One region of the Pseudomonas sp. RGM 3321 genome, then DNA from elsewhere that is predicted to be linked to it. Evidence: predicted binding sites of a transcription regulator. Region 1 holds the regulator's gene; each other region holds the start of a gene.
The links. The regulator FliA, encoded in region 1, starts transcription of late flagellar genes. The targets are predictions, from matches to a motif close to CTAAAGTTTNNNNNNNNNNNGCCGNTAA.
Positions count from the first base shown of each region.

Region 2: the regulator FliA is predicted to act here: its motif matches at 2,025-2,052, upstream of motA (flagellar motor stator protein MotA).
Region 3: the regulator FliA is predicted to act here: its motif matches at 2,499-2,526, upstream of RGM3321_RS18735 (methyl-accepting chemotaxis protein).
Region 4: the regulator FliA is predicted to act here: its motif matches at 2,540-2,567, upstream of RGM3321_RS22510 (methyl-accepting chemotaxis protein).

Region 1 is NZ_JALHBH010000095.1:45,801-49,753, reverse strand. Features, by position in the region: gene RGM3321_RS05970 (protein phosphatase CheZ) at 1-261, opposite strand, end outside; gene RGM3321_RS05965 (chemotaxis response regulator CheY) at 281-655, opposite strand; gene fliA (RNA polymerase sigma factor FliA) at 908-1,648, opposite strand; gene fleN (flagellar synthesis regulator FleN) at 1,645-2,478, opposite strand; gene flhF (flagellar biosynthesis protein FlhF) at 2,594-3,922, opposite strand; gene flhA (flagellar biosynthesis protein FlhA) at 3,934-3,953, opposite strand, start outside.
Region 2 is NZ_JALHBH010000119.1:189,091-193,043, forward strand. Features, by position in the region: partial or broken gene RGM3321_RS23510 (rhodanese-like domain-containing protein) at 1-330, opposite strand, end outside; gene RGM3321_RS23515 (HDOD domain-containing protein) at 376-1,911, opposite strand; gene motA (flagellar motor stator protein MotA) at 2,119-2,970, shown strand; gene motB (flagellar motor protein MotB) at 2,974-3,953, shown strand, end outside.
Region 3 is NZ_JALHBH010000115.1:130,947-134,899, forward strand. Features, by position in the region: gene RGM3321_RS18730 (substrate-binding domain-containing protein) at 1-405, opposite strand, end outside; gene RGM3321_RS18735 (methyl-accepting chemotaxis protein) at 423-2,408, opposite strand; gene RGM3321_RS18740 (DUF1206 domain-containing protein) at 2,608-3,444, opposite strand; gene RGM3321_RS18745 (SMP-30/gluconolactonase/LRE family protein) at 3,555-3,953, opposite strand, start outside.
Region 4 is NZ_JALHBH010000118.1:227,130-231,082, forward strand. Features, by position in the region: partial or broken gene RGM3321_RS22490 (adenylyl-sulfate kinase) at 94-379, shown strand; gene RGM3321_RS22495 (hypothetical protein) at 558-755, opposite strand; gene RGM3321_RS22500 (manganese catalase family protein) at 794-1,675, opposite strand; gene RGM3321_RS22505 (DUF6555 family protein) at 2,101-2,325, shown strand; gene RGM3321_RS22510 (methyl-accepting chemotaxis protein) at 2,758-3,953, shown strand, end outside.

The DNA of each region.
Region 1 (3,953 bases):
ACGCTCGGTCGCGTCCGTGATCTGCGACACCTCTTCGGCCTGAGGCATATGCGGATCAATGTGGAAATTGACGATTGCACTGTGCAGCTCACGAGTCAGCTTGCCCACTTCCTGATAAAGGCCGCGGTCGCGTGTCTGGTTGAGTTCATGGATCAGCTGCACAGCGTCACCGAAGCGGCCCTTTTCAAGGCTGGTGACGAGTTCCTGCGCGTGTCTCTTTAAGGTCGACTCAAAGTCGGCCATTGAATCATTGTTATCCATAGCGCCCTCGCGGCATGCATCAGCTATTGACGCGTTCAAAGATCTTTTCGATCTTCTCTTTCAGCGCTTGAGCCGTGAACGGCTTGACTACATAACCGTTCACCCCGGCCTGGGCAGCTTCAATGATCTGCTCACGCTTCGCTTCGGCAGTAACCATCAGTACAGGAAGGCTCTTGAGACGCTCGTCCGCACGGACCTGACGCAACAAGTCGATACCGGTCATGCCAGGCATGTTCCAGTCCGTCACCAGAAAGTCAAAGGCACCGCTGTGCAGCATCGGCAATGCGGTCAGACCGTCATCCGCTTCAGATGTGTTGGTAAACCCCAGATCACGCAACAGATTCTTGATGATCCGCCGCATCGTTGAGAAGTCATCAACGATGAGGATTTTCATGTTCTTGTCCAATTCGACCTCCAAGCAGTCTTTAACGCGTTCAGCACCTGAACACGCTGTTCACTCAATACTGGCACAGCACACCCCCAGCTATACGAAACGACGACGGGCTTGGCACAACGACAGTCAAGACTGCGACTAAAGCCCATCGAGACATTGCCCGACAGGCCCTTGCCTGGTCTATCCTGCTACCACGTAACGCTTTGCACAGCCGGCATGCAGACAACGCACGACAAACGTCGCGCACTGCCGTCAACGCGCTCGCCACTCCCCCAAACGCCCCCGCAAACGAGCTGCGCACTGGCTGTGTAACTGACTGACCCGAGATTCGCTGACCCCAAGAACCTCTCCGATTTCCTTGAGGTTCAGCTCTTCGTCGTAGTACAGCGCCAACACCAGACGCTCACGCTCTGGCAAATTAGCAATTGCATCGGCCAACGCTGCCTGGAAGCGCTCGTCTTCCAGGTCGCGCGACGGCTCAAGCGAACCGCTTGCGCCATCCTCATGCAGCCCTTCGTGATCGCCGTCCTGAAGCAGGTCGTCGAAACTGAAGAGGCGGCTGCCCAAGGTGTCATTCAAAATCCCGTAATAATCATCAAGACTCAACTGGAGTTCGGCCGCAACCTCGTGATCTTTAGCGTCACGGCCGGTTTTAGCTTCAATTGCACGAATTGCGTCACTGACCATTCGGGTATTGCGGTGCACTGAGCGTGGTGCCCAGTCGCCCTTGCGCACTTCGTCCAGCATCGCACCACGAATGCGAATGCCGGCGTAGGTCTCGAAACTCGCACCTTTGGTTGAATCATATTTGGTGGAGACTTCAAGCAGACCGATCATGCCGGCCTGGATCAGATCCTCGACCTGCACGCTGGCCGGCAAGCGCGCCAGCAGATGATAAGCGATACGCTTGACCAATGGCGCATAACGCTCGATCAACTCGTATTGCGAATTACGGGAAGCCTTGCTGTACATCTGGTAGCCGCTCGCAGTCATTGCACAGGCCCTGCACTGGTCTGGTGAACGAGTCGCTCAACGAAGAACTCGAGATGACCCCGCGGATTGGCTGGCAACGGCCAGGTGTCAACCTTCTGGGCAATGGCCTTGAACGCCAGCGCACATTTGGATCGCGGGAATGCTTCGTAGACGGCGCGCTGTTTCTGTACGGCCTTGCGCACGCACTCGTCGTACGGCACGGCACCTACATACTGCAGCGCGACATCAAGAAAACGGTCCGTCACTTTGGTGAGTTTGGCGAACAGATTGCGCCCTTCCTGCGGGCTCTGCGCCATGTTGGCCAGCACCCGGAAGCGGTTCATGCCATAGTCGCGGTTGAGCAGTTTGATCAGGGCGTAGGCATCGGTGATCGACGTGGGCTCGTCGCACACCACCAGCAACACTTCCTGAGCGGCGCGCACGAAGCTGACCACCGATTCGCCGATACCGGCAGCCGTGTCAATCACCAGCACATCAAGGTTGTCGCCAATCTCGCTGAACGCCTGGATCAGACCCGCATGCTGGGCCGGGGACAGATGCACCATGCTCTGGGTGCCAGAGGCGGCAGGCACGATACGCACCCCACCCGGCCCCTGCAACAGGACGTCGCGCAACTCGCAACGGCCCTCTATCACATCGGCAAGTGTACGTTTAGGCGTCAGCCCAAGCAGAACGTCGACATTGGCCAGACCCAGATCGGCGTCCAGCAGCATGACGCGACGGCCAAGCTCGGCAAGGGCCAGTGAAAGATTCACTGACACGTTAGTCTTACCGACGCCACCTTTGCCACCGGTCACCGCGATAACCTGTACGGGATGCATGCTGCCCATGTTATTTCTTTACCTTGTCTTGCGTAGACCGAAACCACATCGAGGGCTGCACGTTCGCAAATGAACACCACATGGCAGACCGTTGACGCAGGGACATTCCAATAATATCCATCACTTAACCCACTCTCTTGCCAGGGGTGTGATAGAGGTCAGCAAACATATCAGCCATTGCTTCCTCGCTCGGCTCATCCTGCATCTGCACACTCACCGCACGGCTCACCAGTTGATGACGACGCGGGGTGTGCAGGTCGTCAGGAATACGAGGTCCGTCCGTGAGGTAGGCCACAGGTAATTCATGACTGATCGCCAGGCTCAGGACTTCGCCCAGGCTGGCTGTTTCATCAAGCTTGGTCAGAATGCATCCGGCCAGGCCACAACGTTTGTAACTGTGATAGGCAGCGGTCAGTACCTGCTTCTGGCTGGTGGTCGCCAGTACCAGGTAGTTACGCGACTTGATGCCACGCCCTGCCAGGCTTTCCAGTTGCATGCGCAGCGCAGGATCGCTGGCTTGCAGCCCGGCGGTGTCGATCAGCACAACGCGCTTGCGCAGCAGCGGCTCCAGTGCCTGAACCAGCGACTGGCCAGGATCGACATGGGTGACCGGCACGTTGAGGATGCGCCCAAGGGTCTTGAGCTGCTCCTGTGCGCCGATGCGGAAACTGTCCATGCTCACCAGTGCGATATTCTGCGGACCGTACTTCAACACGTAACGTGCCGCCAGTTTGGCCAGCGTGGTGGTCTTGCCCATACCGGCAGGCCCGACCATGGCGATGACGCCACCCTCTTCGAGCGGCTCGATGTCCGGCACGGCAATCATGCGCGCCAAATGGGCCAGCAGCATGCGCCAGGCCTGACGAGGCTCGTCAATCTCCGGGATCATCGACAGCAGATCGCGCGACAGCGGGCCGGACAAACCGACACGTTGCAGGCGGCGCCACAGATTGGCCTGCTGCGGACGACTGCCCTGCAACTGGTTCCAGGCCAGGGAGCCAAGCTGAACTTCCAGCAGCTCGCGCAGGCCGTTCAATTCGGAGCGCATCGAATCATAGGCGCGCTGGCCGACAGCAGGCTCTGCGGGCGCAGGCGGCGTGTACGCGAATGGGCGCGGCGGCTCTTCAAGCGTCGGCTCGATGTGCGTATCGACAGCGCTGACCGGTTTGCCGGAAAACAGCTGAAGATTGATCGAAGCGTCGCTGTCGCTGCGGTTGTTCAATTCAGCCTGAGCGGAGACGATGCGCGACTGGGTCTTGCGCAGCTCGTCTTCAAGCTCCATGTTCGGCACACGCGGTGCCAGGGCGGACAGCTTGTAATCCAGAGCGGCAGTCAGCTCTACGCCACCGGCAATGCGCCGGTTACCGATGATGGCCGCCTCGGCGCCCAGCTCATCGCGAACCAGTTTCATGGCTTGACGCATATCGGCGGCGAAAAATCGCTTAACTTGCATGACTCACTACCTCAGCCGTTCGGCCCGACAG
Region 2 (3,953 bases), on a different contig from region 1:
ATAACGGTGATGGCCGATGACATCCAGCAGCCAGATAAAACGCCCGGCCCAGCCGCCGCCTTCGTCATCGTAGACGACATAGACTGCGTCGGGGTTGTGGCCAAGCTCGCCGAACAGCTGCTGCAGCTCCGCAGTGTCGGGCAGCAGACCAGGCGCAGGAGGCTTGCCCAGTTGCGTACGTTTCGGATCGACAAAACGGGCGCCGCGAATGTGCCCGGCTTCGTAGCGAGCGCTGCTGGTCAGATCCACGAGGATCAATTCCGGGGCGTCTAGACGCTCAAGCAGATCGTTGGGTTCGATGACCAGCGACAAGCCAGTGAATGCGGACATTTGCAGCCTCCGATGAAAGGAAAGAGGCGAATTGTACGCCAGGCCTCACGCTTTGCGATGACTAAAGATGCCAAGTGCCTTTTCAATACATTGCGCGGTTTTTCCGAATGCCTGTACGGAAATTTCCGACAAGGCCCCGCCACCCTGGTCGGCGACCACCAGCAACATGACTTTACCGTTGTTGCTCAGCGAACGAATCAGCCAGTGCTGGCCACTGAACAGGGTTTTCAGCGGCGCGGGCAGCAGGGCGGCAAACTGCGCGTTGTTCGCGGGCGTCATGCGCAACTGCGTCGGCTGGGTCAGCAAGCGTTGCAGCACGGTGCTTTCCTTGATGAACAGCTGCAAGGTGGCGGTTTCAGTCGGCAGTCCGGCCATCTGATTGACGCGCAGTACGGTCGATGTCTTGTCCAGCATCAGCAGCATGACCCGCTCCATACCGCACGACATGAACGCGTCGCGCGCCGAGGTGGTCAAGTGCATGGCGTTGATGAACGGGCTGGGGTCCTGCAGCAGCTCGGCGCAGTGCTTGCGCCATAGCTGCAGGGCGTCGGCCGAGGGCGGAGGGGCGGGTTCGTTGTCGCGCCTTACGCGGCGCGCATCCCAGGGCCAGAGCAGCGATTCGGCCGGGTGCCAGAGGTCTTTTTCCGCATGAATACGCGCGCTGCTGGCAGCGTTTTGATGCGCCTGCTGCTGCACTTCGCTGATCGACTGTTGCAGATAAAGGCTGGTCAGCCGTTCCCAGCGCAGGCAATGCGGGCTGTTCCAGGCATGTTGCGCCGCCAGCGCCAGACCATTACCCAGCAAAACAGTATTGGCTGGCTGGTTCAGCCAGCGCCGCAAGTTGGGGTCGGCGTCCATGAGTTGTTGCTGTTGCAGCGGGCTGTATTCTTCGCGGGCGATGCGCAGCACCTTGGCCAGATCGCGTCGCTCGTTGATCAGCAACTTATAACCGCGCGTGACCCAGATTGGCAGGCGCCAGAACTCGGCGAGTGCCAGGCACAGCTCCAGCAGGTTGACGCCGAACAGCTCTTTTTCCACTGCAAGGCTGGAATGGCCCTTGTGGATAACCCGCAACTCCAGCTCTTCGAGCAGCTTCGGATAGGCCAGCGCCATCGGCCAGAGTGGTGAGAGGAACAGCAGGCTGCCCATATGGATGTCTTGCCAGAGTCGTGCAAGGCGACTGGCAAACAACCCGTTGGCCTGTTGTGTGGCGTGCTGGCTGACCAGAATCAATTGGCGATAGGCCGCAGGAATTTCCTCGGGCGGCTTGGCCGGCAAGCGGCCCAGAAGGATTTCGGTACGCGCCAGCCCCAGGCGGTTGATCGCAATTTCGAGGCTCTCGGCCTGCTCGGTCAAACCGTGGGTGTGATGGTTGGCCTCGCGCATCACACTCAGTACCAGTGCGGGGCTTTCCTGCATCATTTCAGCGATTTCACGCAGTGAGCGGCGACTGTCGTTCAATGCTGCGCGAACGTGCCCATGATTGACCGCCGGGACCGGCAACGCGATGCCGTCAAGCAACTTGACCCAGGCATCCAGCGTTTTCGGAACGAGATGATGTGCTGCGTGTGCTGTCGACATTCGATGGCCTGTGCGGCTGATTATCTGAGCTGGGAAACCGCCAGCGTACGGGACGCTGAGGCCATTTTCCTCCTTTTATGGAGGCGGATAAATGGGTTTTTCAAAAGAACCGGCTATAGTCTGGCCCAGTTAGGCCGATAAGGAGAAGAAGAGATTCAAGAACTTCCGGACTGTCCCTGAACCCGACTCAGTAAAGTATTTTTTCCTATGGCTAAAATTATCGGCATCATTGTCGTTATCGCGAGTGTCCTCGGCGGATATGTGCTGTCCCATGGCAAGATCATGGCGCTGTTCCAGCCCTACGAGGTCTTGATCATCGGCGGTGCTGCACTGGGCGCGTTCCTCCAGGCCAACCCTGGCTACATGACCATGCACGTGTTCAAGAAGTCGCTGAAGATGTTCGGTTCGCGCTTCACACACGCCTATTACCTCGAGGTACTGGGGCTGGTATACGAAATCCTCAACAAGAGCCGCCGTGAGGGCATGATGGCGATTGAAGGGGATATCGAAGACGCCGCCTCCAGCCCGATCTTCGCCAAATACCCTGGCGTCCTCAAAGATGAGCGCATGACCGCGTACATCTGCGACTACCTGCGCATCATGTCGTCCGGCAACATGGCTCCTCACGAGCTGGAAGGCCTGTTCGACATGGAACTGCTGAGCATGAAAGAAGAGCTCGAGCATCCATCCCATGCCATTACCGGTATCGCCGACGGCATGCCCGGCTTCGGTATCGTGGCGGCGGTACTTGGTATCGTGGTGACCATGGCGTCGCTGGGGTCGGGCGACAAGGCTGCAATCGGCATGCACGTAGGTGCGGCGCTGGTGGGTACCTTCTTCGGTATTCTTGCGGCATACGGTTTCTTCGGTCCTTTGGCCACCTGTCTTGCCCATGATGCCAAGGAAGAAATGAACGTCTATGAGAGCATCAAGGCGTCGCTGGTGGCTTCGGCCTCCGGCATGCCGCCTTCGCTGGCCGTCGAGTTTGGCCGCAAGGTTCTCTACCCGCTGCATCGCCCCAGCTTCAGTGAGCTGGAACAAGCGGTTCGCGGTCGCTAAGTCATGGAAAATAATCAGCCGATTATCATCAAGCGCGTAAAGCGCTTTGGTGGCGGACATCACGGCGGTGCCTGGAAAATCGCGTTTGCCGACTTCGCGACGGCGATGATGGCGTTCTTTCTGGTGCTGTGGCTGATGTCCTCCGCAACGCCCGAACAGTTGCTCGCGGTGGCCGGTTACTTCAAGGACCCGGTCGGCTTTTCAGACAGCGGTTCGCCGTATGTGATCGACTTGGGCGGCTCGCCCGAGATGTCGCCGAATCAGACGCTGAACCCAGAGGTCAAGACCACGCCGTCACCTGACACCGTGCCCCTTGAGGCCGAGACTTCCGAAACCAAGGCTGAAGAGGTCGAGCAGGAGCGTCTGGAGATGCTGCTGCAAGAGCTACAGAACAAAGTTGAGGAAAACCCGCAACTGCAGAAATTCAAGGACCAGATTCTGTTCGAGATCACTCAGGACGGTTTGCGTATCCAGATCATGGATGCCGATAACCGGCCGATGTTCGATTCGGGCAGCGCACGTCTCAAGCCTTATTTCGAAGACATCCTGCTGGCGATGGCTGACACCATCAAGAGCGTGCCGAACAAGATCAGCATCAGCGGTCATACCGATGCGACACCTTTTGTAGGCAACGGCGGATTCGGTAACTGGGAACTGTCGGCCAACCGCGCCAACGCTGCACGTCGTGCGCTGGTGGCCGGTACTTATCCGGATTCACAGGTGGCCAGGGTGGTGGGTTATGCCTCGTCGGCTCTTTATGATCGCGAGAACCCGACCAATCCGGTCAACCGCCGTATCGACATTGTGGTTTTGACCAAAAAGGCTCAGCAGCGTATCGAAGGCGATCAGAACTCCGGCGGTGCGCCAGCCACGCCTGCGGCGCCGACAGCACCCGCACCGGCGGTGCCTGCTGCTCCAGGTGCTCCCGCTGCGCCGGGGGCTTCGACAGGGGCGCAGCCCGACCCGCAGGCCTACGCGCAGCC
Region 3 (3,953 bases), on a different contig from region 1:
AGTGCCGGACTCCAGCTCGTCAGAGCCGACAAATGCTGTCAACGCAGGCCATGTGGCAGGTTCCGGATTGCGGTTGACGAACACCAGCGGAACCTTGGCCTCATTGGCCAGGCGCATCATTTCCGCTGCGCTTTTGCCGTTCACCATCGCGACAACGATGGCGTCGACTTTCGAATTGACCAGATTGCGGAATTGACGCATCTGCAACTCCACGTCGTCCTGGCCGTTCTCCATGAAGATGTCGGCATCCAGCAGCGCCACCTGCTTTTCCACCCCGTGGCGCAGAATGGTCTGAAAATTGTCGTTGTACTTGGCCATGCCCACACCGATCAATGGCGTGGCAGCCTGTGCCAGGCCGGCGACCAGCAGGCTCGCACTCAGGGAAATCGATAACCACTGTTTCATGTTCTGACTCCCGGGCATCAAACGCTGAAATGATGGAGCAGCTCGCGCTGATCCCTGGCCATTTTCGACAGGTCCTGACTGCTGCTCGCAGACTGTTCGGCACCGTCGGCGGCCTGCTGGGCAGAGTAGTTGATGTGCGTGACCATGCGACTGGTTTCCTGCACCGTTGCGCTTTGCTGCTCGGTGGCAGCTGCGATCTGGATATTCATGTCGCGAATCGTGTCCACCGCCTCGCCCATTTCCACCAGTAACTGGTCGGCACCGAAAGCCAGCGTCACGCAGTGATTGGACTGGATCTGGCTTTCGTTCATCACCTGCACAGCCGAGTGGATCTTGCTCTGCATCTGGCCGATCATTTCCTGAATCTCGCTGGTCGAGGTCTGGGTGCGGCTGGCCAGCGAACGTACTTCATCGGCAACCACCGCAAAGCCCCTGCCCTGTTCGCCCGCGCGTGCAGCTTCGATGGCCGCGTTGAGCGCCAGCAGGTTGGTCTGCTCGGCAATGGTACGAATGGCATCGACAATACCGTCAATGTTTTGCCCGTACTTCTGCAGCTCGTCGGTGACCGCAGACGCCTTGTTGACCTGTTCAGCCTGCTGACGAATGTTGACGATGGTTTCAGCCACGCGCTTCTGCACCTTGTTGGTCAGTTCGCTGGTGCTGTCCACCGCGCCACGCGTGTCCTGAGCACGACGGGCCACTTCTTCCACGGTGCTTTCCATTTCATTCATGGCCGACGCGGCAGAATTGAGACGGTCTTTCTGCTCGTCGACCACGCGGGTGGTCTGCTCACTGATCTGCGCGTTCTGACTGGCAGTCAACGCCAGGGTGTCGGCAGAGCCGATCAACTGACGAAACGTCTGTTGCAACGACTGGGTGAATTCATTGAGGTAACCGCCCAGCTCGCCGAACTCGTCGCGACGGCTGACATCGAAACGCACCCGCATATCGCCGCTGGTGAGGGTCTTGAGCACCTCGCGAAACGCCGCCAATGGACGCCGAAGGCTGAAGGCGACCCAGGTGCCGATGACTGCCGCTGCGGTTACCGCCAGCAGACAAGCGATCAGCAGCAGGCTGAGGCCGGTGGCGATGGTCGAATCTGCACCCGCCTTGGCCTCATTGGCCACCGCCAGTGACTGATTGCCGAACTCGCCGATCTTGTCCAGTGTTGCCTGAAGACGGGTTTCCGCTGCCTGGCGCTGTTTGCCGACCTGCTCGGCGAGCGCCGCTTCCTGCCTGTAGGCCTGATAAACGCCGTCACTGCCGGTGAGGTCGTTAAGCAGGCGGTTGACCATCACACCAGCGATACGACCGCCGCGTGGATCTACTGCCGTCAGTTCGCGCGCCCGAGTGCTGATTACCTCATCCTGCAGGTTGAGCACGCGCTGCAAGGTCTGGATATCCGGCGTCGCCGCATGAGCAGCCAGACCTTCGTAGGATTTGCCAACTTCCAGCAGTAGCTTTTCACCTGCTGCCACATTATCCGCAGCCCCTGCACTGCGCGCGCGGGCAATGTAATCACGAAGATAACCGGTCAGCTGTGCGCCCTGACTGCTGCTGTAGCCCTGCAATACCCGGCTCTGGAGTGACTGCAAAACGTGCTGTCGATGACTGGCAATCAGGGTCTGCGCCTGTTCGGCATAAGCAGCGCTCAACTGCCGCTGCTGATTCAGGTTGTCGCGCAGTTCAGCGCGGTCGCCGATGTAGGCAGGCGTGCTGTCCAGCAACTGATTGAACCGGGCCATGCTGTCGTTGAAGGGCTGCTTGCCATCGTCAATCTGCTTGGGGTCATTGCTGACCAGAATCCCGAGCAGTGCCTGGTTGGCGCGCAGCACATGCACGTAAAGCTCGCTCGCCGCCCTGCTCAAGGGTGCCGACTGCCCGGTAATGATGCTGATCCGGTCGCTTATGGAATGGGTGCTTTGGTAGCTGATACCTGCCATGGCGAGCAGCAGCACAACCAGCACGGCAAACCCACCGATCACTCGCTGAAGAATGGTCATGGCTATCCTCTTTTATTTTTATTGCGCCGAATCTGATCCGGGCCTGCGCAGAGAACGTCAGTCCGGAAAATGATCGGAGCTCGAGAAATAATGTCGGCCGGGCAGAAGGCGACTTGAGGCATGGTTCACATTATCTTTATCGAAAAAAGGGCCGCCTGACCTGAACGGTCATGCAGCCCTCTGACTACCCGAATGGATATCAGCGGAAATGACGTGCTACCGCCTCCGGTGCATCAGGCACATCCATGTTGATCCTGCGCCACGCGGCCTGGGCGAAGCTGTACACCGAAAACGCAATCAGCCCCAGCGCCACGATCAGTAGCACCAGACCACCGGCAGGCAGATCCTGCAAACCATTGAGCGCATCCTTCATGCCCGGCGGGTGCATGGCCTGATAGCTGGAACCGCTTACGGCCAGTAACACTGCAATTTCGATAAACGCCACGCCGCGGGCGATCAGCCCGAAGCGCGACACCGGACGCACATATTTCATGACGTCTTCATCAGCCTCGAAATACTTCTCGAAAGACGCCTTGTAGCCCTTGATGATATGCACGATGCCCAGCGCCAATGGCACCAGTGCCACTACGTAGACCAGCAGGTTGGAATGATCCCAGGACAGAAGCGTTGCCAGCAGATCCTTGGCCTGGCCACCACCCGATGAGCCACCGGAGCTCTTGAGCCCGCTGACCAGCAGCCCCAGCGCGAAAAACGCCAATGCCCCGTAAGTAAAGCCGCCCACCAGAAGACCACCACGAATCACCAGCCCCTTGAGTTCGCGGCCATGATGATCCACGTCACGCGTAGCCTGCAGCACACGCCATGCAGCGAACGCCAGCAGGCCGACAATCACCAGCCCGACTAGCACACTGCCGAACGGCTGGCTCAACAAGGCTTCAAGACTGCTGTGGCTATCGGCAGGCTGTGAAGATCCCTGTGCCGCCAATACCGCGAACAGACCGATAATCAGATAAACCACACCACGGGCGGCATAACCGCCTCGTGCAAGTAGAACAAGGCCGCGTTGCGCCGACATAAATAACTATCCCTGAAAGTAATTACAGGAACAGACCCGGCGTGTTCACAGGGGTTCGACCCGATTGACGGCGTGCGCACATTGCACGCCGTCAGTGGGCTCATAACCCTTCAGGCAAACGTGGCACCTCGCGTATTCACGAACACCGAATAAAGCGAATGGCTGCTGGCCATGAACAGCCGATTGCCCTCTCGCCCGCCGAAGCAGACATTGGCGCAGCGCTCCGGCAAGCTGATATGGCCGATGGCCTTGCCTTGAGGGTTGAACACTCGCACGCCGTCGAGTTTCTCCATATCGGCCCTGGGATCACCGTTACCTCCCCAGCCGCACCACAAATTGCCGCTTTCGTCGCACTTGATGCCGTCGATGGCCGCGTAGTCCAGACCTTCGATGTGTTTGCGCCGCTCGCCCAGCGTGCCGTCTTCGTTGACCGCTATCGCCCAGATGAGGCCGTGGGGTTTGGCGCGCCCTTCGACCACATACAAGGTTTTCTCGTCCGGCGAGAAGCA
Region 4 (3,953 bases), on a different contig from region 1:
GGACCGATAGGTGGCGAATGTGGTTATTCCATAAGCACGAATGCCTTGCGGAAAAAATGTATTCTGGTTCTGTGTGCACATCAGGAACAGGCGATCAGGGACAACTCACATGGCGTACAGAACCTTGTCTGGCAAACCAGCCAAGTGTCCTCGACAGACCGTGAGCAGCATTTGAAGCAAACCCCCGAAAACAGTCTGGCTGACCGGATTCAGCGGCGCTGGAAAATCCACCATAGCGTTTGCACTGGAGCGAGCGTTGATGGACCGTGGCAGGCTTGCGTATACCCAGGATGGCGACAACATACGCCAGGGTTTGTGCCGGGATCTGGGTTTTGCTGCGGCAGACCGTTCGGAGAACATCAGGCGCATCGCTGAAGTGACTTTCGGCGCTGTAAATATCTGAGCGTTCGTGAATGAATAGATCTTCTATAGTCATACGAGTCATGGCTATACCCTTTTCAGTAACCGAGTGACTTATCCACAGGCAAGGCTGGTGTCCAGCCTGCCTGGGGACTCGTCTTATAGATAGACCGTGTGCCATTGATGACCGGATGTGATCAGCGTCCTGGCAGGTTGTTATCAAGCAAGGTTCCAACCCCGAAGACCTTCATAGCCATCATCACCTGAAGACCCCGACGTGCAAGCAGCGCCTGAGCCTCGAAAGCACGAAGCCCTTTTACAAACACCGCGTCGGTCAACGCAGTATCCAACTCGCCCTGAGACGGGAGAGGTGTACGGGAGCGAAGCTTTTTCATGATTCCGTTCTCCTGAACAAAACAGGCTTAAACCCGTTTCAAACATTTTTGCCCTGTACAAAACCAGAACCCAGATCCGCACCCGTAATAGGGTTAGCAGTCGGGTCGGACTGGGTCCGCTTCTTCATCATTTCCAGCACGTCTGTATCCTTGGCATTCAGCTTGACGGAAGCAGTGCCATCGCCGCCATCGACAGCCGGTTTTGGCGATTCCACATACTCCCAGTTATCGCCCTGGTTCCACGGGCCGCGTACATTGGATTCACCGGACATGTTGAAGTACTTGTTGGTAAATTCCGGCATGCCCGGCAGTTTGCCCTGCGGAAAGTTGGGCTGGATGGCGTGCAGGGCTTTTTCGAAAGATAACTGATGAGCGATTTCACGTGTCATCAGAAAGCCCAGCGCCTCTTTTACCCCCGGGTCATCTGTCACGTTCATCAAACGCTCGTAGACAATCTTCGCTCTGGATTCCGCAGCGATGTTGGAGCGGAAGTCAGCTGTTGGCTCGCCAATGGTATCGATGTAAGCCGCCGTAAAAGGCACACCGGCAGAGTTGGTCAACGGCGCACCGGCCCCGTACAGCAGGCTGGTGATATGGGAGTCGTTGCCATTGCCGTTGATGGAGCGGTAAAGCTCGCCTTCTTTTTCGATGCCTTCAGCCAATTGACCTTTGGCGCCTTTATTGAGCATGACAATAATGGAGCCGACTATTTCCAGGTGGCTCAACTCTTCAGTGGCGATGTCCATCAGCAAATCTTTACGGCCGGGATCCTCCTCACTCAATCCTTGAGTGAAATAACGTCCGGCTGCTGCCAGCTCGCCTTGGGCACCGCCGAACTGTTCCAGCAGAAGATTGGCCAGTCCAGGGTTTGGTCTAGCTACCCGCACGGTATATTGAAGCCGCTTGTTATGAATAAACATGTCGTATCCTCAGGCGTGATCTTTTGGGAAGCGTCAACCCACTTGGATGGGTTTGATTCAACGCAGTCACTGGATATGAGAAAGCGGGCATGTATACGTTGCGTATAACTTTAGTGAGTGGGATGAACGGCCTGAAAATCCGGGTTCAATAGAATTTTCTTATTCGCTGAATCTTTGAAAAACAACACACTCTTAGTTCAGAGGCCCCGCAGGCAAAGCTCAGGGCGTAAGCCGTCTGTGCTGGCGAAAAATCCAAAAAAGAGGGGTTATAAACAAAGTCTATTAGTTGTCACAGCCTTGCGACCACCCCTATGGGTGCGAACGAGGGTGGCTATATGATATCGTTTACATTATGGCATTAATATTTTGAATTTTTCGAAAACCCTGCGATCTGTTTTGCGAGTCGACAAAGCAGGAGCAACACAATGGCTGATGAAAAACACTACCGTATCGATTACCTGCTGCATGGCAGTTACAAGACGTTCTATATCAGAGCGGTTGTCATGGACAATAAAGAAGCCTGGCACTGGGCGTCGGTTGATGCAGGATTCGGTGCGATCCCCAAGTACCGTTCCGACCCGGTACCAAAGCTGAGCAAGCCTCAAGCTGAAAAGCTGGGGTTGTCGAACGTGGAGTGGACGAGGGCTTGAAAGGCCCTCGTTCAAAACGCGATGACGCTCACCGTCGTGCGTCACGATGCCGCACGACGGTGTACGCGCTGAAAGATCTGTGGTCGACAGACCTGCCAGATGGACACCCGTTTCCCGCCGTGCTGAACTGAATCCACCTCATTTGGATCAGCGTTCACCGCAAGCTCCACACACCAGGCCCCGCTCCCGCTCACCCGCCGTAAATCCCCGCAACCTCACATTCTACGTGGCCTTGCCGATAGCCCGTTATCAGATGATGGCCCCCATTGAACTTCCCGATGGGGTACAGCTCTGAGGTGATGTCACTATGCCTCTATCTGAATGGGTGATTCCCTTCGAAGTGGCACCACTGACCTTGCACCTGCCGTGATGCAAAGAAATAAAGGAGCTTTTTCAGCCGGATCGGCCACCCTAATTAAAATAGAGACAACTATGAACATCCTTTCGCCTGGTATTTACCTTACCAATCGCCTGCGGTTCCCTGCCAAGTTTGCCGTTTTAGCCATCATTATCGTCATCCCGCTGATCGTTCTCGGTCTTCGGGTTTTCAACAGTCTGAATGCGAGCATCGACACCGTTGCCCAGGAACGCATCGGTCGTGAGTATTTGCATGTCGTGACGCCCGTTCTGCGACTCTCCATGCTGCAGCGTGCAGCAACCAACCGTTTGCTCGCCGGTGACGCCTCCGCTGCTCAGGATCTGGCCAGCAACCGCACTCAGCTTGAAACAGCATTTAATAACCTCGCCGACATGGATGCCCGCCAGGGAAGTCTGCTGGAGACCGAGAGTCGCGTGCAGCGTCTTCGTGAAAGTGCGCGTTCCCTGATGGACAGTATCAAGCCCGGTCTTTCGCAAGACGAAGTGTTTGCACAGTGGAATGAGCAACTGGCCCAGACACTCAACTTTATCTATTACATCTCGGCTACCTCGGGCATGGTACTTGACGAAGATTATGCCTCGCTGTTTCTGATCGACCTGAGCACCATTCGTATGCCCAGAGAAATCAACGTGGCCGGTCAGATCCGGGGTATCACAGCCGGTTTGAGTACCGGTCAGGGGCTAAGCGTACTGATGCGCGGCTCGCTTGAGGGCCTGTTGAAGATCGAGCTGCAATTTCGTGCGGAGCTGGAGCAAAGCATTCGACTGCTCAAGCGTCGTGCTCCACAGCTTGCCTTGCGCATTGGTGACCCTATCGCCTCGGCCACCTCGACGATGGACGGCTTTCGCAATGACCTGCAAGCGTACGTCAAAGGTACGGAATTCTCGGTGCCGCAGGGGCAGGCGCTGAGCGCGCGCGGTAACGCTGTGGTCACCGGGCTTTATAAGGCCCAGGACGAAATTCAGAGTGCGCTTCAGGGTGAACTGGATACGCGCTACAGTGCGCTGCTGCTGCAACGCGAAGTCGTGATTGCCATGTGCGTAATCATGGGCTTGCTGCTGCTCTATGCGTTCTTCAGCATCTACCGCGCTCTGCGCCGGACCATCGATGGCCTGCTGGGCGTCACCCGTCGTCTGGCCGACGGTGATCTGAGCGCCCGTGTACAGGTGAGCAGCAAGGACGAAGTGGCTGACATCGCCAACGGTCTGAACCTGATGGCCGGAGCATTCGCCAGCTCCATTTCGCACAT